3 regions of the Candidatus Thalassolituus haligoni genome follow, and region 3 is predicted to be linked to each of the others. Evidence: predicted binding sites of a transcription regulator. Region 3 holds the regulator's gene; each other region holds the start of a gene.

The links. Region 3 encodes LexA, which represses DNA repair genes until DNA is damaged. Its sites were predicted from a motif close to TACTGTNTANNTANACAGTA; they were not measured.
Region 1: a site for LexA is predicted at 5,085-5,104, ahead of imuA (translesion DNA synthesis-associated protein ImuA). Genes of this name have one in related genera too.
Region 2: a site for LexA is predicted at 1,773-1,792, ahead of recA (recombinase RecA). Genes of this name have one in related genera too.

What each region holds. Positions count from the first base shown of each region.
Region 1 covers NZ_CP139482.1:3,513,437-3,520,491, reverse strand. The annotation lists gene SOJ49_RS15830 (hypothetical protein) at 1-63, opposite strand, end outside; partial or broken gene SOJ49_RS15825 (YjbQ family protein) at 701-877, shown strand; gene SOJ49_RS15820 (bestrophin family protein) at 933-1,865, shown strand; gene SOJ49_RS15815 (SDR family oxidoreductase) at 1,892-2,755, opposite strand; gene SOJ49_RS15810 (hypothetical protein) at 3,535-3,684, shown strand; gene SOJ49_RS15805 (hypothetical protein) at 3,843-4,043, opposite strand; gene imuA (translesion DNA synthesis-associated protein ImuA) at 4,373-5,038, opposite strand; gene SOJ49_RS15795 (2-isopropylmalate synthase) at 5,230-6,780, shown strand; gene SOJ49_RS15790 (hypothetical protein) at 6,786-7,055, shown strand, end outside.
Region 2 covers NZ_CP139482.1:3,403,217-3,410,271, forward strand. The annotation lists gene SOJ49_RS15235 (DUF2892 domain-containing protein) at 1-110, shown strand, start outside; gene SOJ49_RS15240 (regulatory protein RecX) at 134-700, opposite strand; gene recA (recombinase RecA) at 675-1,718, opposite strand; gene SOJ49_RS15250 (CinA family protein) at 1,859-2,341, opposite strand; gene SOJ49_RS15255 (helix-turn-helix domain-containing protein) at 2,614-3,615, opposite strand; gene SOJ49_RS15260 (universal stress protein) at 3,625-4,098, opposite strand; gene SOJ49_RS15265 (TRAP transporter large permease) at 4,115-5,443, opposite strand; gene SOJ49_RS15270 (TRAP transporter small permease) at 5,499-6,020, opposite strand; gene SOJ49_RS15275 (TRAP transporter substrate-binding protein) at 6,030-7,055, opposite strand, start outside.
Region 3 covers NZ_CP139482.1:1,905,221-1,912,275, reverse strand. The annotation lists gene nagZ (beta-N-acetylhexosaminidase) at 1-515, opposite strand, end outside; gene SOJ49_RS08560 (L,D-transpeptidase family protein) at 497-1,048, opposite strand; gene SOJ49_RS08555 (TetR/AcrR family transcriptional regulator) at 1,081-1,722, opposite strand; gene SOJ49_RS08550 (helix-turn-helix domain-containing protein) at 2,007-2,504, opposite strand; gene SOJ49_RS08545 (IS4 family transposase) at 2,606-3,748, shown strand; gene lexA (transcriptional repressor LexA) at 4,448-5,050, shown strand; gene SOJ49_RS08535 (cell division inhibitor SulA) at 5,103-5,546, shown strand; gene SOJ49_RS08530 (hypothetical protein) at 5,615-5,863, opposite strand; gene SOJ49_RS08525 (DUF6586 family protein) at 6,027-6,506, opposite strand; gene SOJ49_RS08520 (YfaZ family outer membrane protein) at 6,510-7,055, opposite strand, start outside.

The sequences.
Region 1 (7,055 bases), 1.6 Mb from region 3:
GGTCTGACAGCTGGCTTCGTCGATGATATTCAGTTCCAACCCTAGGCGAACCGTCATTTTCATCAGTGTCTTTAACCCGTCCTCGCCGAGACGTCGGCGGAAACGCCCGAACGTGGTGGAATCAATCGGCGGTCGATGTTGGAAATACTGCTCGCCGCGAAGTGCTGCCAGTAGGGGTTTTCTACCCAGCGGGCGATGCAGTGTTCATCCGATAGCGCGTAGATGTGTTTGAGGAGTCAGGCCAATCATTAATCGGGACGATGATCCAGGGCGTCTGTTGTTTGAGCAGTAAAAACTCTGGCAGTGACGCTCCAGTTCAGCCCAGCCGATACGTTGACTGAGCTGAACAAGTTCATGCCTGGGGTCGATCAGGTCAAGCAGCTCCGGGCGCAGGAAATCTTTCTGTTTATCGTGCTGTTTGTCCTTGGGAGTCATGGCGATCTACCAGATTTTGATATCGTAATATGATTTTACGGGTAGAAAGTCTGGCCGTAACAGGCGTGAAAGGCTGTTGAATGCTGGCGTCGAAGGTGTTGCAGGGACGACTAGCTAAGGTTGATGATGTTTTGAAAGAGTCAGGGGTTCGGGAGTTCCAACACAAAATGTATACTTCCAAGGGTATGGACATGTCCCCTATTCCGATAATGGCCATGAACTGTATGGGGGTAAGGGGAGGCTTTATGGACACATCATCCGTAGCGATGATTTGCCTGCCCATCTCAAGGCCAGTTTATTGGGCCATAGTGTGATGATTCCGATCACTGGCGGTGAGCTGAATATGGGTATCTGGCAAGGAATTTACCTCGGCGAACACCGTGACAGTGGTGGTAGCCGCCGTGTATTGGCAACCCTGCAGGGTCAGGGTCCGGGCCAGTAACCTGGAACGAATGTATTTTTACTGACTTGTTTGTAGCGGTTGCCGGAGTAACCTGATGATTGTTCGTGAACGCCCGCATACGCTGGCGCTGTTATTTGTTTGGCGTGGTTCTATTTTGCCCGATATTGCGTTGCACCTGCTGGCGTTGCTGTTGTTTGCTGCCGGGGTGGTGGTGATTCATACCGATCACTGGGCCAATCTGGCGCAGTATTCAGTCGCTCCTTTTACCTTACTGGGCATTGCGTTATCGCTGTTTCTCGGTTTTCGTAATAACGCCTGTTATGACCGCTGGTGGGAAGGTCGTCAGCAATGGGGCCAGATGATTTCTAACGTGCGTTCGTTAGCGCGCTCGGCACATATTCTGTTGCCCGCATCCCGTCGTTTAACATTATTGGCCTGGTGCTCGGTGTTTTATCACGCCTTGCGGCTGCAATTACGTCAGCAGCCTCTGTCTATGGATGTCTTGCAGCAACAATTACCTGCCTGGGTGCTGGCGTGTTTGCCCGTTGCTGAACTGGAACAGGTGATCGGCAGCGGTAATGTCGCTGACGGTGTGTGTCAGAACATGGCAGAACAGTTGCGTCAGGCGTATGCCGCCAACGAGCTGGATACTCAGGGGATTCGTATTCTGGATGACCATGTGTCGGGCCTGGCGGCAGTACAGGCCGGTTGTGAGCGGCTGTCATCGACCCCTTTGCCCTTCGCCTATTCCTTGCTGACTCATCGCACGGCGTATCTGTATTGTTATTTATTGCCCTTCGGGCTGGTCGGCAGTATGGGTTGGATGACACCGGTATTTCTGGTCATTGTTGCTTACACTTTTTTTGGTCTGGATGCCCTGGCGCAACAGCTGGAAGAGCCGTTTGGCAGCGCCTCCAATCATTTGCCACTGGATGCCCTGTGCCGGGTGAATGACCGCTCGCTGGCACAAGCGTTGGGATTGCCTGTGCCGGATTTAATGACACCGGAACATCATGTGTTGCGGTAGAGGGGTATGATCCCGTCACTCTTCGGTTACTCAACCCGCTGTTCGATGCACTGCTCAAAGTACCGTTCGATACGGCGGTAGCCGTATTCCTGCGCCACCATATCCATCGACATAACGGTCAGAAAAAACAGCATGGGACCGTGTCGTGATTCCGGTGTGGTGTGTTTCAGCAGCCAGCTGACGACTCGGGCAGCAGTCACCGGAATATGGGTGATACGTGGTTTCGAGTTCCCTGCGGCCACAAAAGCGAGTCGGGCAATTTCTTGATGAGTGAGCGTTTCCGGGCCTCCGATGGGAAGCTCCAGCAGTGGCTGGAAGGGGGCGTTGACACACATACGCGCCAGGTCTTCGCCATGAATCGGATTGTAGCGTTGCTGACCATTCCCCAGCAGCCAGATTCGTCCTCGCTGAGCCATGGCCAGCATCTCGTTCAGCTCGGGAAAAAAACCGTTCGGTCGTATGACTCGATAGTTAAGACCGGATAGCCTGAGCTGGTCGACAAAGGCTTCCTTGGCGTCGCATATGGCCAGATGACGTAAGTACTCACCATTGAGTAGCGAAACGTAAACAAAACAGTCGACGCCTGATCGTTGGGCTTCTTGCAGCAAGTTCAAGTTGGCCTGGTAGTCTACTTCGCGATAACGCAGGCCATCCTGTTGCCGGTTGATTCCCAGTGTTGAAATGACGAGATCCACCCCTTCGCAGCAATCTCTCAGGCTGGCTGGGTGAGTCACTTCGACGGTTCGTACGTCACTGAGGCGAGCCAGTAACGGGTCTACTTTGTCTGGGTTGCGCACCAGTGCACGGACCCGATAACCCTGTTGCAGCAGTAACTGCCAGATATGGCCACCCAGGTACCCGGTTCCTCCAGCGAGCAGTACGGTTTTCATAAACTTCCTCTGCAACCGGGTGATGACAGTGATTGGGTCAGTGGTGCCCAGGCTATGTCCAGTCTGGTGTCGTCCGTGTTTTTACGCTGTTCCCTGGTCGAGAACGGTACGTTGATATAAACCGGAATCGCTTATCTTCAAACCATACGGCAGCACTACTGACATAATACTCATTAATGGTGTCAAACTCGATATCGGAGGACAGTTGCTTGCGACAAGGTCTGCCATGCTCCTGGGTCAGCTTACCAACCAACAATACATTGCACGTTGGGTACTTCAGGCAGCGCCAGAGTCAATCTCTCGGCAGTGTTGGTTGGTTAGCGCGGCACGCAACCGATTTGAGATAGTGGCCGTCGCAGGTGTCAGGGTGATGGCTACCGGTGCGGTACGGTTGTTCCCCAATCGCGCCTGTTTATGGTAAAGAACCCCGTTCGCTATTGAAAAAGTACCCAATGGTCTGGCTGGCTGTGTCGTAGCCATCACCGTTATTTCGCACATCGATAATCAATTCTTCCGTATCGATCAACTTTGCGACGGCTTGTGTCCTGTTGGCATTCCGGGCGTCGAGATCCTGCCTCAACAACGCTGTGGCGATATTACTTATAGCCAGTTCCGGGCTGAATCCGAACCTATTTTCGATCACCAGCACGCTGTCGGAACGATTGTCCGCTTCGCTGATGTACCAAAGGAGGTTGCAATTTTGAAGTCATAAATCAGGCAGCCGTCGTTGGTGTACTGAACGGCTACTATGCCGAACGCGACACCCGCAGGATCCTGTGATGGCAATCGCATCGGTCTGGCTGGTATTGGCCGAGCATCCAGGTGGTGATGGTGATCCGGGCTTTGGCACTAAAACCCTGTTTGAACCTTTTGTACAAGGAGATAAAAGCCCTACCGGAACGACCGGCGGCTTTGAATTGTGGCTTTGAATTGTGGCTGGCGATTGTGGATTTGAGCTGTGGCGCAAATGATCAAACGCCATGGCGGGGTTATGCAGATATCAGCCAACGATCTTGGTGCTGTCTGTTTTGAATTTGGGTGGCAGGCAACCGTTAGAAACTGGCCCGGTTGCCTTGAAATCCAATGCTCAGCCCGCTTTTTGCAGGCAGTCTGGACAAAAGCCGACTTCGGGGAAATAGCCATTCGCGAGTTTGTAAGCGACTTCTGCGGAAGCGTAGGAACCCAGATACATCAGACTCTCGGGTTCTGGCAACTGGCTGCAAGTCGACAGGTGAACAGCGGCGATGACGCCCTCGCCAACGGGCTTTTTGACATAAAATTCGGCCATGATAGGACTCCAGTGCAGGTGGTAGGTATCGCAGCGACAAGGTTTTCACCTTAGCGGCGCTGACGCTTTGCTAACGCCAAACCGACATTAACTGCAAAGGACTGTTGCCAACTTTATGCCAGCAGGGAATTATCCGCAGCGGTTTGAAATCGGCAGATTTTATTGCGGTAAATCAGTTGGTTAGCAAACACCAGTGATTGCTGATGGAAAAGGGCGATAGAAGTTGATCTGACTCAAGGCAAAAAATGTTGTTGTGCCTGTCGTTTTTGTCGACAACGCAACAGGTACTCTGTTCAGCCCCATTCATTCGGATATTCGCGTTGCACGTACTACTTCCGGGCGGAAGCCAGTGCAACCTCGAACGGTTGGCTCGGCCAGCAACCACGACGTTTGAATAGCTCGACCTGGAATACATCCGCTTGTAGCCGTTTGATCCCTAACCGCAAGGTGGCCGGAGAGTTGCCGGGGTCAAAGCCAGTGTGTGGCCACAGCCAGCAGTGGCTGTTGGTGTCGCTGGCAGCAAGTTGCAGCCGTTGGACATGTCTTTCATGCGATTCGTGGAGCCATCCCAGTACTGCACTGCAATGGCCACTGCGGAGACCTTCTTCCAGACACCAGATAGCTTCTTGGTAAGACTTTGGATGCACCACCAGAATGTGTTTTAACCTGACACCAGCCAATGTCAGGGTCGGGGCGTAAGGAATGGCAGGGGGAGCGACCCAGAGAATCCATTTGGGCTGCTGACTCAAGCTGGCCAGTGCCGGTAATATCAGGCTTAATTCACCGGCCTCAAGTCCCTGGTGATACACCTCACATACTTGCCCGGCTTGCCAGCCACCGCCGGGCAGTTGCGTATCAAGGCTGGTAAAGCCACTGGACAGAAGCGCTTGTTGGTGATCTGGCAAGCGTTGGTCTTGCCAGATCTGACTCTGATCGAGCACCTGTTCCAGCGGGGTGTTACCGCTGTTGATCAGGGATGAGCCGGACAGATTCATGATGACTCCTGGCGTACTGAATCGGTACGCAGCGAAAACTGAAAAATACTGTACAAATAAACAGTATTATTGCAGGTTGTTCAAGCTCTGTTATGTAACCGGGATCATCCTGTATTGAGGGTTTGGCTGTGCGGCAGATGCGATAGCGTCGTATAATGCCCCGTTACGTTGTACCTATTTGGGAGATTTCCATGAGTCAGCCAGATCGTCTGGTCATTTTTGATACCACTATGCGCGACGGTGAGCAGAGCCCTGGCGCGTCCATGACCAAAGAAGAAAAGGTTCGTATCGGCAAGGCGCTGGAAAAGATGCGAGTGGATGTCATTGAGGCGGGTTTTGCTGCGGCAAGCCCGGGAGATTTCTCCGCCATTGAGGCGGTTGCCCAGGCGGTGCGTGAAAGCACCGTTTGCAGCTTGGCACGGGCGATAGATAACGATATTGAGCGTGCAGCAGCATCTCTGGCAAAAGCCGAACGTGCCCGCATTCATACGTTTATTGCGACCTCGCCCATTCATATGCAGTACAAGTTGCGTATGCAACCTGATCAGGTGTTAGAACAAGCGGTGTATGCGGTGAAAAAAGCCCGCAACCTCGTTGCCGATGTGGAGTTTTCCTGTGAAGACGCTGGGCGTTCCGAAATCGATTTCCTCTGCCGTATTATCGAAGCCGCGATCAATGCCGGTGCGCGTACGATCAATATTCCAGACACGGTAGGCTATGCCATTCCGGAAGAATTTGGCCACACCATCAAGACCTTGCTGCAGCGTATCCCCAACGCTGACAAGGCAATCTTCTCCGTGCATTGTCATAATGACCTCGGGCTGGCGGTGGCCAACTCCCTTGCCGCCGTTGCCAATGGCGCTCGCCAGGTAGAATGCACCATTAATGGTCTGGGTGAGCGGGCCGGTAACGCTGCGCTGGAAGAGATCGTGATGGCGACCCGCACCCGTCATGACCTGTTTAATATTTCAACTGCTATTGATACCACCCAGATTGTGCCGACCTCCCGTCTGGTGTCGTCCATTACCGGCTTCCCGGTGCAGCCGAACAAGGCCATCGTCGGAGCCAACGCCTTTGCCCATGAATCCGGTATTCACCAGGATGGGGTACTCAAGCACCGCGAAACCTACGAAATCATGAAGGCCGAAGACGTTGGTTGGGGTGCTAATAAAATGGTGATGGGCAAACACTCGGGTCGTGCGGCTTTCCGCAGTCGTCTGGAAGAGCTGGGAATGAGTTTTGATTCTGACGTCGCCCTCAACGAAGCGTTTGCCCGCTTCAAGGAACTGGCGGATAAAAAGCACGAAATTTTTGATGAAGACTTGCAGGCCCTGGTCAGCGAAGTCGCTGCAGATGCCGCTCCGGATGTGTACAAGCTGGTGGCACTGGAATGCCGTTCGGCCACTGGAGAAATGCCGCTGGCATCGCTGGTAGTCAGCCAGGATGGTGTTGAGCACAAGGTGACCAGTGAAGGCTCTGGCCCGGTTGATGCGGCATTAAAAGCCATTGATCAAGTGGCTGGCTCAGGTGCCAATCTGCTGCTGTATTCAGTGAATAACATTACCAAGGGCACCGATTCCCAGGGTGAAGTTACGGTACGTCTTGAAAAAGGCGGTCGTATTGTCAACGGCAGTGGTGCTGATACCGATATCGTCGTGGCGTCGGCCAAGGCCTACATCCATGCTCTGAACCTGCTTTACTCTGGCAAGGATCGTCAGCATCCACAAAACGACGGTGTCTGATTCCGATGCGTGAAGCCGTTCGTTGCCAGTATCTTCATGCCATGGGTATCCCGATATGGGTGCCCCGGCACGAGCTGCCTAACGCAGCACCGAGTCAGTTGTTACCCTGGCTCGGAGAGCAAGGTGGCCCGCATGGCAGTGAACTGCCAACGGGTCATCTGCCCAACTACCATCATGCCGAAGATCACTCTCCGGGAGGTCATTTCGCGGCAGAATTGCTGCAGCATCGTGGTACATCCACGGCGATAGCAGAGACTCGTGGTAACGCGCCTGCG
Region 2 (7,055 bases), 1.5 Mb from region 3:
TTACCGCATTTGTCGGCGTCAATATGCTGCAGGCAGCATTTACCGGTTTCTGCCCCTTGGCGATGATTCTGAAAAAGGTCGGTCTTAAAGCAGGTTGCGCGTTTTCCTGACACCGGTTTATTGACGCTGAGCATTATTCGCCCTGATCCTCGCTGTCTTCACAACAGGCATCCAGTGCGTATTGAATCTGATCGGTGTTAAATCCGCGATAGCTCAGAAAACGGTAAACTCGCGCCTTTTCTTTCTGATCCGCAAGGCGAACTCTGGCAAGTTCGCCACTCACTCCAAGTTTTTTAGCCGCTCCGGCTCGGGCCAATTCAAACCAGTCCAGCTCACAGCCTTCAAATGCCGTGCGCACGATGACGTCTGCTACGCGTCTCTGGCGTAGCTCCTGCTGAATGCGTAATGGCCCCTGCCCTCGTTGAAATCGGGTGCGCAAAAAAGACCCGGTAAAGCGTTCGTCGCTTTGCCAGCCACTCTGGGTAAAGTCATCAAGAATATCATTCAGTAATAATTCGAAGCGCACCCGCTCATCGCTGTCAATACGGTCATAAAAACGACGGGTCAGCTTGCTGTGCAATTCGTCGCGGCTGTGCTCGCGGCGGGACAATAAATCGATACCAGCCTGGCGCAGCTGCGGTCGCAGTTCAGCCAGGCTGATGGCAGGTAATAAATCAGTCAGCTTCGACTTCTTCGACATTGTCGTTGCCAGCACTTTGATTCAGGTTGGGAACAACGATCAGCTGGGCACGAATGCCGGCTTCAATTTCTTCGGCGATTTCTGGATGCTCTTCCAGATAGGCCGCCGCATTGGCTTTACCCTGACCAATCTTGTTGTTCTGATAGCTGTACCAGGCACCGGCTTTCTGCACCAGCTCACACTTCACACCCAGATCAATAATCTCGCCCATGTGGTAGATGCCAGAGCCGTACATGATCTGGAATTCGGCCTGTCTGAACGGTGGCGCAACCTTGTTCTTGACGACTTTGACTCGGGTCTCGTTACCGATGGCCTCGTCACCTTGCTTGACCGAACCGATACGGCGAATATCGAGGCGAACGGACGAATAGAATTTCAGCGCATTACCACCGGTCGTGGTTTCCGGGCTACCAAACATCACGCCGATCTTCATGCGAATCTGGTTAATAAAAATCACCAGACAGTTGGCATTTTTGACATTGCCGGTGATTTTACGTAACGCCTGAGACATCAAACGCGCCTGCAGACCCACGTGGCTGTCACCCATCTCACCTTCAATTTCAGCCTTCGGTGTCAATGCTGCCACGGAGTCAATCACGATGACATCGACAGCACCAGAACGTACCAGGCTGTCACAAATTTCCAGCGCCTGTTCGCCGGTATCAGGCTGGGATACCAGCAAACTGTCCAGATCAATACCCAGCTTTTCAGCGTACAAGGGATCCAGGGCATGCTCGGCATCAATGATAGCAACCGTCTTGCCCTGCTTTTGTGCCTGGGCCATGGTCGACAAACAGAGGGTGGTTTTACCTGAGCTTTCCGGGCCATAGATTTCAACAATACGGCCCATGGGCAGACCACCAATACCAAGTGCAATATCGAGTCCGAGCGAGCCGGTAGAAACAGCCGGAATTGCTTCACGAGGCTGCTCGCCCATCTTCATGATGGCGCCTTTGCCAAACTGGCGTTCGATCTGACTCAGAGCAGCGTCAAGGGCTTTTTGTTTGTTCGCGTCCATTGAATGTCCTCTCATCGCCAGCGTATGAAATCCACTGGCTGATCCGGAAAGTTTTACTGTAAATTTGACCAGTAGTTAAACACAATTTCCGGACAGCGCCAAGCCAGCAAATTATTTTTTACTGGATGTATTCACAGTTTTTATGCTTGCTCCAGCCAACGGGTCAAGCCCCTGATGGCATGTATAACCGCTTGCTGGCGTACGGCTGCACGGTCACCGTCAAAATGGCAACACTCGGCACTAATACGCCGATGGTTACCCCAGGCAAACCAGACAGTGCCCACAGGCTTGCCCGGAACCGAACCACCCGGCCCGGCGATGCCGCTGATAGACACCGCAACATCGGCACGGCTATGACTCACCGCACCGGCGACCATTTCCCGCACCGTCGCTTCACTGACTGCACCATCCACCACCAGCGTTTCTTTCGACACCCCCAGCAGCTGCATTTTGGCTTCGTTCGAATACGTCACAAACCCGCAGTCAAACCAGGCAGATGAACCTGGCAAGTCGGTACAAGCAGCCGCAACCCCACCCCCGGTACAGGACTCCGCAGTCGCCAGCCGCCAGTGGCGCAGCACAAGTTGATTGGCAAGGTCTTCCGTCAGGCTGTACAGGTTCATAGTTTTCTCCAGATGTCCCCTCCAGTGTAACGCTTTGCAAGATGCCTGGTTAGAGGTGATGAATCTGACGCTTTTGACGTCACTGGATGCCAGCGACAGGACGTTTGTGGCGACAATGCCAGAGTCTGTTGGAGTCTTGTTATTTTCACAACTCTGCCCTATCAATCAATGGTCTATCAATCAATGGCCTATCAAAGAGAGCCTGCTGTACGGTAAAAAAATAGCATAGGATCTTTGTATGTCGGATCCTTGTATGAGGTATGGCGGAAGACTCAGCTCCGGAGAGCTGATGTCTGGCTGTTAGCCGCTGCCGCAGAATTCCGCCGCAGGGTTTCCGAAGGCAGTTCGCCAATGTGCTGACGATAATAATGGGCAAAGCGGCCGGGGTTGGAGAAGCCGTATTTCATGGCTACCTCCGTGACATTACGCACGATACGGGGATTGGCATTCAAATCCTGGAATACGCATTCAATCTTGAGCTGGCGAATAAATTCACCGAGGGTACAACCCAGTGTCGCCTTTAGACGGTTATACAGAGTCCGGACACTGACCTGGCAGTACGCCGCCAGCTCAGAGACCTCCGGTTCATCAAGAATCGTTTCCAGTACGCGCTGGCGCAATTGATGTACCACACGATCTCCGATAGGCGTGTTAGCGATAAAACAATGACCCGGCTCCTGCCAGAGTTGCAGCACCAGGGCATAACACACCCGCAGCTGATAATAATGAATATGCTCGTGGAAATATCCGGGGCTGTACTGCGGCTTCGCCATATCCCGAACCAGGCGCTCAAGCTCTGGTGACCGACAAACGGGAATATCCTTGTGGCGGCCACTCCATAACCACCCCATCCCCATTGCCGCCTGTTTTAACTCCGCCACGGGTAGCATCAAAATACTGACAAAGCCGTCGCCGTCTGGTGCCAGCTGAATACGAGACCCCTCTGACACCACCAGAATGTCACCGGCTTGTAATTGGTACGACTTGCCAGAGCAAGACAACTGATGATTACCCGCATGGCTGACCAACAGCTGCACAACGCCCGAGGGGACGTGCCAGTGACAGGCCATACTGACCTGTTCAAGGGCAATCTGAACATGCTCCCCCAGCCGCTCAACCCGCACCGGTCGACGCACTTCCGCCACACTGTCTGGCAGTAGCCGACGTTGCTGCCCGCTCAAGACCCGACACGCTGCCCGTAGCCGCGATTCATCGCTGGGGGTATACCCCACCTCAACCGGATGGGCGGTAGCGTCCGCTATAAATGCCGTCATCAGTTCGCCCTACAGCGGCACAACCAGTACCGGACGTTTGCTGTTGTGCATTACCTTACTGGACGTATTCCCCAGCAAACTTTTCTGGTGACGAACCCCCATAACAATGACACTTGCGTCCATTTCATCAGCCACTGCCAGAATCGTTTTCCAGGGCGTTCCTTCCTCAATACGCACATCCAGCTGCCCCTGTTCCAGCATGGTCTCCGCTTCCAACTCCTCGCGGCAAAAACGCTCGACCCGATCCCGTACCTGCTGACGGATTTTCCCCAGACTGTCGTCGTGTAATGCCTGCAGTGAGGCATCTTCATGCATCATCGACTTCACCAAGCGCTCGGCATTACCACGCACCGGTTCCACCACATGAAGGAAGGTAATGTGGGAATGGTAACGCCCACACAAACTGACGGCGGTACGAAATGCCGGACGAGCGCCTTGCTGAATATCAGAGGCGTACAGAATTCGGGTGACTTCAGGCAACATAACAATCCCTCTCCGGTTAGCGGTACAAGAGTTCAGGCAGAATCAGCGAGATCGCCGGAATAAAGACAATCAGCGCCAGACGCACAATATCGGCACACCAGAAGGGTGTTACCCCTTTGAAAATGGTCGCCGGGTTCACATCGCGCAGTACCGCACTGAGTACAAACACATTCATCCCCACCGGCGGCGTAATAAGACTGATTTCCGTGACCACCACCACTACGATGCCAAACCACACCAGATCAAAGCCCAGGCTCTGTACCAGCGGATAAAAAATCGGCACCGTCAGCAACATCATCGACAAGCTCTCGAACACCATTCCAAGCACGATATAAATCGCCAGAATCACCAGAATCACCCCCATAGGGCCAATATCCAGCGAGGTCACCAGTGTCAGTAATTCATCCGGCAAACCGGCACGGTTGATAAAATCAGAGAAGATCAGCGCCCCAATCAGTACCGTAAACAGCATCGCACTGGTACGACCGGTGTCTGTCAGGGCATTAAACAAATCACCGAAACTGAGCGAGCGACGTGCCAGCGCAATCACAAAAGCACCGCCTGCACCCACACCTGCGGCTTCGGTTGGGGTGAACACTCCCAGATAAATCCCACCCATCACTACCGTAAACAGAATCAGTACACCCCAGACACCCCGCAAGGCATCCCAGCGTTCAGACCAGCTCATTTTCTCGCCACGCGGGCCTGACGACGGGTCACGCCAGACCACAAAACGCACCGCGCCCAAATACAACAGAATACCCAACAAGCCCGGCAAGAATCCGGCCGCAAACAACTCGCGAATACTCGACTCGGTCAACAGACCGTAAATCACCAGAATGACACTGGGAGGGATCAGAATCCCCAGCGTGCCACCAGCGGCAATCGACGCTGTTGCCAGTGAATCGGAATAGCCGAATTTACGCATCGGCGGCATCGCCACCTTGGCCATGGTGGCAGAGGTCGCCAGTGATGAACCACAAATCGCGGAAAAGCCGCCACAGGCCACCACCGTTGCCATGGACAGACCACCACGACGGTGCCCGAGAAAGGCATTGGAAGCCTGATACAACTCTTGCGACAACCCGGATTTGGTCACCAGATTGCCCATTAAAATAAACAGCGGAATGACCGACAGGCCATATTCCTGAGCGGTATCAATCACCCGGTTCGACGCCATCGACAAAGGCCCGGTCCAGCGAAAATCCATAAAATTATCAAAACCCAGGCCTTGCAATACGGCAAAACCGAAGAAACCTGTCAGGCCCATGGCAAACGCAATAGGCACTCGAATAAGAATGATCAATGCCAACAGGATGGCAAAGCCGATAAGAGCTTCAGTCATAAAACAATCCAGAAAAAGCGGAGAAATGGGTGGTCAGAGTGATCATCCAGAGTAATCAGGAAGGCTCTCTGGATTCAGTAAAGATCCGATACATACCGTAGGTCAGCATCAGCGCGGCGGTGATATAACTCATTACCGCGATATACTGGACAATGTAACCCACGGGCATTCCCAGATACTCGGTCACAACTTCGCGTCGAATCGAGCGCTCAGCCAGATCCATCATCCGACCCGCGAGGAAATACAGCGCACCGGACATCGCCAGCGCCGACAACATACCCAAGGCACAAATCAGCTTGCTACCCAGATAACGATCCAGAATATCCACCACCACATGACCACCGCGCCAGGTGATAATAGGCATCTCGGCGAACACCAACAGCGCAATACCCAGCTCCGTCAACTCAACCGCACCATCAACCGCGTTATTAAAAAAATAGCGACCAATCACATCAGCACAGGTCAGGCACATCAGGGCGAACAGCACCACAGCCGCAAAGGCTTCAAGAGCCAGGGCCAGCCAGGCGGCTGGTCCCTTTTCTTCGTAGTGCTCCGCCATAAAATCAGCGAAAGACATACTGTTACCTCACTGTGCAGGCTGATAGCTGCGGGCGATTTTGCGCAGTTCACGCAACGCTTCCGCAGCATTCACATCACGATCCTTCACCGACTCAATCCACTCCTGATCCATACCCTGTATCAGCTTTTCAAACTGGCGTGACATCAGATCCTTGGCAGAAACATGGACAATTTTCACCCCTGCCGCTTTGGCAGCCTGATACCCTTCGGCATCACCGGCATCCCAGGCACGACCGGCCATGGCCGACAGTTTTTCACCCGATACCGCCAGAATCGCTTTGCGGTCACGAGGCTCCAGGTCTTCCATAAATTCAGGGTTAACAAAAATCGAGAAGCTGCCCATGTACATGCCTTCTGGCAACACAGTGACATAGTTGGTGACTTCGTTCAGACGCAGCACCTTTTGCTCCATCATCGGCAGGAACACCCCGTCGATCACACCCTGCTGCAGCATCTCATAAACTTTGGGGGCCGGAGCACCTACCGCCGTGACATGCATACGCTCCGCCAGCACGCTCTGGACACCACCACCAACACGGATCTTCATGCCTTCCAGATCAGAAAAAGAATCGATCGGCTTCTTGGTATGAATATGGCCAGGGCCGTGGGTGAACATGCCGATCACTTCCAGACCGTCGAACTCATTCGCATCCTTCAGATATTTTTCATATACCCGCCACAAGGCCACCGACGCTGCTTCGGCACCCACACCCAAACCTGGTTGCTCGACAATCTGGGGCAGTTTGAACCGACCAGGAACATAACCGTGATAGCTGAAACTGGCATCGTAAACACCGTCTTCAACCAGTTGAAACAGCGTTTTTGGATGACCCGAGCTGTTCTCGATCTTGACCTTGACGCGGCCTTCCGTGGCTTCTTCCACCCACTTGGCCCAGGTTGGCCACACCACCGCGTTCTGGGCGTTGGTCGGCGGCAACCAGGTGCCCACACGTAAAATGGTTTCAGAATATGCCGGTGCGGTCATTGCTGCACCAGCAGCAAGAATCAGTACCGACATGGCAGATTTCAGACG
Region 3 (7,055 bases):
GCTTTCATACCAGCGGCTGCCATGCCATCAACCAAGGCAGCAGCCAGCAAGCTGACCGCCGCCGCATCGGTAGCAAAGGCACGATTACCAATCACCTGCGAACAACCACGTTCAATATCCAGTACCGGTGCGAAGCTGACATCCACACCACCACGAACCAGCTCCGTTGCCATCAGCCAGCCGATGTCCCGAGCCAGTGTCAGCGCCGATTCAGGCCGGGTCTGGAATATTTCGCCCAGCAGCGCCATCGGCGGCAAGCGGGTAAACCCCTCTCGAAAGCGTTGTACACGCCCGCCTTCCTGATCAACAAACAAGGGAATATCACGCCGGATATGACGAACATCCGCCGTCAGCTGCTGCAGCTGTTGCGGGTTCTGATAGTTGCGGGTAAACAGAATCAGACCGCTTAACGCCTCCGATTCCAGCACTGGCCAGTCTTCTTTTAGCAGTTGCGGGCCTAGCAGATCAGCAATCACCCCAATGGCTGCGGTATCCATCAAGACAGGTTGCGACATGGAATCCTCGCAAAACTGTGCGCCTGAATCCACACCAGGGTGTCGGTACTGATCAGATCAAACAACGCCAACAGATCATGATTACGCATGCGGATACAGCCATGGGAGCCGGGCACGCCCATCGGTTCGGAATCCGGAGTGCCGTGAATATAAATATAGCGGCGCATGGAATCGACCTGCCCCATGCGATTACGCCCGATTTCCAGACCCTGCAACCAGAGAATACGGCTTAAAATCCAGTCACGGGCAGGAAAATCCTTGGCCAACGCAGCGGAGTACACTTCGCCGGTAAAACGCCGACCGATAAATACCGAGTTTGCTGGTAAACCAGCACCGATACGGGCCGCCACGCGGTGCCACCCCCGTGGGGTGCAACCGGAGTTTTGCTGCTCCCCTGCCCCATTCAAGGCTGTCGATACCGGATAGATAATACAAACCTGAGCGGTTGTCAGTCGTAACTGTTGATCCGCAATTGAAATGTCAATCCGTGTTTCATCATACACAGGCTGAGACGGTGGCAACTGCTGTGGCATAACTGGCCTCCTGGCGTTAGAACGGTCGAATATCATTCCTGATGGGGCGCCTGAAAACCGGACGACAAAAAGGGCACCAGTTTGTCCACCACGCCATCAATCCCGGTACTGACACCGAGATCGTGTTTCGCCATCGCCGTCAATGACTCCACTCCCGATAGGGTAAACACGGTCGCCCCCAACATAAAGTGGATACGCCAAAAACGTTCTTCATCACTCAACTCCGGTGACGCTGCCGTCACCAGCTGCATATAACGCTCAAACACAGCGCCGTAATGGTTACGTAAAAACTTGCGCAAATGCCCCTGCTCCTGGGAATAGGCCAACCCCAGCAAACGCATAAAAATTCCCAGGCGGCGCGCATTGCCGCCACCGGCGGCCATCGAGGTTTCGGCCAGCAAGCGTAACAGCGCATCCAGTTGTGGCGACTGGCCTGCCAGACCGTGTTCGTAGCCCCGCAGCGCCTTGCCCAGATCATCACAAAACGGCGCCAGAAAACGGGCAAATACCGCCTGAATCAGCTCTTTTTTAGAGCCAAAATGATAATTCACCGCCGCCAGGTTCACACCCGCCCGAGTGGTGATATTGCGTAACGATGTTTCTGCAAAGCCCCGTTCGGAAAACAGTTCCTCGGCAGAATCAAGAATACTTCTGGCCGTGTCTTTTTGAGCCATAGTACCAGTAACCCCGGTATACAAATAGTGTTTCAAACATACGTTTAAAACACTATCCATGCAAGGTAAAGACAGGTAAGTCATTAATACCTAGTGGAAATTCACTCAATAGTTTCAGGCAACATTCGTTTTTTCTACATTTTTCAAACGTATATAAACGACCCGTCAAAGAAGGATCAAGGCGTCATACCGTTTGCTGCTACGGGTCAGAGAGAAGGGAATCTTTCGAGTTTGAGCACCATCAGAGTGCCCCTGTGCCTTGCCCACACCAGGGCGCAGGCGTATTAACGGCCTGCTTGCTTTGCGTCCTGCGCCGCCCAGAATTGTTTCTTGCGATAAATCGTTGAGGCACTGATATCCAGCATGGCAGCCGCCTTGGGAATATTACCCTGGTAGTGATCAATTGCTCTTTCGATAATCCGTTTTTCCTCAAGCCATAACGGCAAGATGGGGGTATCCGCAGCCACCGGTTCGTCTGCAACCACCGCAGGCTTCAGTACTGTTGAAAGAGCCGGAGCATTTTCCTGTTTTTGAAAAAAATCAGGCAGATGGCTCGTTTCAATCTGTTGTCCCTGGTTTAAAACAACCATGTTTCTCAGCACATTCGCCAGTTCTCGCACATTACCCGGCCATTGGTAACTCATCAGGCAATCGTTTACTTCACGACTGATGCCTTGAAAAGATTTGCCTTCGTCTTCGTTAAACATCTGCAGAAAAGCATTGGCAATACGCAAGATATCCTGCCCGCGCTCCCGCAGTGGTGGCATATGTATCGGGATCACTACTGTCCGGTTAACTGACCCGCCAAAAGAAAGGAGCCCGGTTCCCATGCCGTTTCCGGTAAAATGACGCTTACCACAGACATCATTCAGAAGAACCGGGCTTGGCACATTCTAACACCGTACTGGCACAGCGACTCAACATCATCCCTCGTCATCAATTTCAGAAAACCGTCGATCAATACCAGGCCGACAAACGCACACGAACCTTGTCATGCTGGGGGCAATTGGTGGCCTTGCTGGTGGGTCAGCTGAGTGGTGCTTCCTCTCTGCGAGGGCTGGTTGAACAGCTCGATGTTCAATCCCGCCGTCTGTACCATCTGGGCCTGAAGCCCGTTCGCAAAAGCACACTGGCCGATGCCAATCAAAAGCGCTCCACGCGGGTCTATTACATGCTGTTCTTTCGCTTGCTGTCCCGTTTGGCCAGACAGAAAGGTCTTCGGGAAGTCATCACTCAGGTGCAACTGATCGACTCCACCACCATCTCCCTCTGTCAGTCACGCTACCAATGGGCCCATTTCCGGAAGAATAAAAGCGGTGTCAAAATCCATACGGTCTACGATCCCAATGCCGACACGCCCATCTATTTTGAAATCACCGACGCCAGAGTTAGCGATGGCCGCGCCATCTCTCAACTCTCTGTTTTTAAAGGCACTACTTACGTATTTGATCGTGCCTATAACGCTGGGGCGTGGCTCGAAAAGCTCGTGAATGAGGGCTGTCTGTTTGTGGGCCGGATGAAGAAAGATATGAATTACAAGGTCACGAAGTCTCTGCCACCGAAAGGGGTGGGTGTGGTGAGGGATGAAAAAATCGAAGTGTGTTACAAGACCCGATCGTATCTGAAAGGCCGCACCTTGAGGCGAGTCGTGTTTCATCGTCAGCAGGATGACAAGGAGCTGGTCTTCATCACTAATGACCTGAAACGCAGCGCTCTGGCGATTGCGGATTTGTACAAACAGCGCTGGCAGATTGAATTGTTTTTCAAGTGGATCAAGCAGAATCTCAAGATCAAACAGTTCTATGGTACGTCAGAAAACGCCGTCAAATTGCAGGTTTTAGTGGTGATGATCAGCTATGTGCTGTTGCGTCTGATCCAGCAAGGCGTGGCCCCTGAAAGGCGTTTGGGGAATGTGTCAATCCGACTGGGATCGGTACTTATGCAGCGAATGCCGCTGCTGGAGGTGTTCAGAAAACCACCGGATTTGCCGGATGATACAGGGCAGCTGGGTCTGGGATTTGGTTAACCGGACAATAGTGCTTGGTTTTACGCGACTTGATTGAAGTGGTCATAAGGTATCCTCATTGCATTTTATATTAGTTTTTTATTAGCTGGAAAAAGCATTTAATCTTGAGCCAACCCCCATGAACGACCGATTTGCAATCAGCATTTGTTCCGGGGTTAAAAGAGGTATTGCAGTGGATGTGCCAACATTAAAAAAACGACCAAAACAGCATCAAATTCAACGACAACAGACCTTTAAAACCCACACAACTAATTGATTTACAAGGAATAAAAAAATTCAATAAATATTTATCCAGAAATTTTTCACAGATATTATTTCGTAAAAATCCTGCGTGCTTTCAAATTCACTTTTCATATTCAAACCGAAAATGCAGTTTTGATTCGCAAAATGAGAATTAATTTGGGAATGCATAATCAGCAGCCGTTTGGATCCATCTATTTAATCCTGCACAGCGCTGAGAGAGGTTGCTGGATGTCAGAATAAGGCGGCCAACACCGCTCGCACAAATGCCTACTGGTCATTCCCACGGAACCCAGCAGTTTCTAGAAAAACCCGGAATGTACCCGGCAGCTGAAGCTGTCGATGGCAAGCTGTCGATGGCAAGCTGGCACTGCAAATATCAACCACTGTGGGTTTACACAGTATTTTTTACTGTATATATTCACACCCACTGTACAGATAAACAGACATGGAAACTTTATGATCAAGCTCACCGCCAGACAGCAGCAGGTACTCAACCTGATCAAATCCGCACTGGAGGAAACCGGCTTCCCACCTACCCGAGCAGAAATCGCCAAGGAGCTTGGCTTCAAATCCCCCAATGCGGCGGAAGAACACCTGAAAGCACTGGCTCGCAAAGGCGCTATCGACATCATGCCTGGCGCGTCCAGAGGCATTCGGATTCTCGGCTCCGAACAGGAAGGGCTGCCTATTGTCGGCCGTGTGGCAGCGGGTGAGCCTATACTGGCCCAGGAACATATCGAAGAGTACTGCAACCTGCCCGCCAATTTTTTCAAACCGGCTGCGGACTATCTGCTGCAAGTACAAGGCGACAGTATGAAAAACGCTGGCATTTTTAATGGCGACCTGATTGCCGTTCACAAATGTGAAAGTGCCCGCAACGGCCAGATCGTCGTCGCACGGGTCGAAAACGAAGTCACCGTCAAACGCCTTGAAAAGAATCGTCACAAGGTCATCCTGCATCCCGAAAATGAACATTACGGCCCGATTATCGTCGACCTGCGCCAGCAAGAGTTTTATATCGAAGGTTTGTATGTCGGCGTTATTCGTCGCAATCACTAACCGTACGTCCCAGCCAGATACCACAGGGTAGTCACCATTCACGAGGTTTTGTATGCGTCAACTCAGCTTGCCAGTCGATCGTCAGCCCGCTTTGCCGTTTACGAATGCCGTGCCACTGAAAACCAGGCCAAGACCGTCTGGCAGCCTGACCGAGGTGATTGTATCGGATGACAGCACCATTCAGCCGCTGCAGTTACTGCCCATACTGGCCCACTGCAATTCCAGTGATCGCTGGCTGATGTGGCTAAGCCCGAACCGGACGCTGAACAAACAATGGCTGGCCAGTATGAATCTCGACAAGGCACCCGTGGTGCATATTGACCTGTGTGCAGATACCCAGAAAGTGTTGTGCCAACGGATCCTCGCCAGCGGCAACAGCCATTTGATCATCGAATGGCAAGGTGACATCAGCCAGCATCAACGTCGACAACTCCGTGAGTTGGCACGCCAGAGTGGCAGTCATGTCGTGCTGGTACAGATTCGCCAAAACCCCTGAGCTTATTCAGCGCAAAAAAAAACGGGCAGCAAGGCTACCCGTTTTATGGTTGATCATCAGCGCGTGATTTAATGCAGCGAATACGTATGCTCTGCTACATCAAAGTCATCGTCGACATCCATACCAGACAGCTCACTGACCTTGCGGACACCCGCTTCCAGCATGACACGCGCAACATCCATATGGTGCTCACTCAAGCTGGCCTTGGCATCCTCTGAAAAGTGAATCCGCATCAGTGCATCGCCGTCTTGCTCATCAGCCCGACGCAACGCAACGTCCCCATTGGAAAGCTCAATAATCTCGAAAAAGCGTGCCATATACCGTCTCACGAAAAATGGTCAACGAGTTTAACATAACCGGAGCGAACACACGCGAAACATAGCGTGCCACCCTTGTATTGCAGCACGCTCGCTCGTCGTTACAAGCATCACATCAAACAGGAAATCCGGGCAGACTACACCCGTGGAAAACGAGTGAAGATCAGGATTCGCGCTGATTGGCGCGCTGTTCATCAATCAACCGATGAAAACTTGCCAACCAGTGAGACACACTATCGTCTTCATCACTGCTAGCTGACGACGCAATCAACCCGGACACTTCCGTCGCCAGCGACGAATCTACCGCCTGCGTATCCGGCCAGCCGAGCTGCTCCACGACCTGCAAAAACCGACAAAACCAACTGAACGTATCCGCTGACAATGCTTGCCATTGACGCATATCCCCAGTGACCAGCGCGGTTTGTTGTAATAACTGAGTCAGTGAGTCAACCCGGTTTGTTACCCCGGCAGCCAGCGCCAACTCATTAAGATAACAACGATAGGCCGCGAACAGCTGGAGCAAGGCCGCATCGTCCAGCGCCTGCTGCAACGCAGGTTCCTGCCCGGCACAGATTTGCTCCTGCAACAGTCGGCATTGATACAGGCGTTGGTTGGTCTGGCCAACCCAGTTGATTGCGGCCATTGATCAGAAGTCCAGAGTCAGGCCAAAGTGCCAGCCATCGCCCAATTTGTAACGTTTATCCATGCCCTCCATCCGGATACCGTTGTAACGATAACCGGTGTAGATACGGGCGGTAGGAATAACGGCATACTGGGCACGCAAGTCACTGCTGATCAGATTTTCCGCATCGCCAAAAGAGACAACCGGGGGCGCGTAATAGGCATAACCGGCAACACTGACATCCGGCTGAGTCGGTAGCGCTGCCCGGAAGAAACCACCGACACCCAGCGCGGCACCGCTGTAATGATCGGTATCAAAGGCAAACGCCTTGGCACCCAGCCCGATATACAGATTGCTGTGAGGTTTGCGTAAATCGACCACATGCACACCGGCTCCCAGCATGTTGCCATCATCCATGTGATGCAGTGCTGACAGGTTGATGTGCAAACCGGAACCGGCCTGGGTGGCATCATAAGCAACCCGTACAGCATCGTCTGCCAAGCTGAGATCCAGCGCACCACCGGCCTGGGCAGAGACCGCCAGACATGCCAATGTGGAACCAGTAATAAC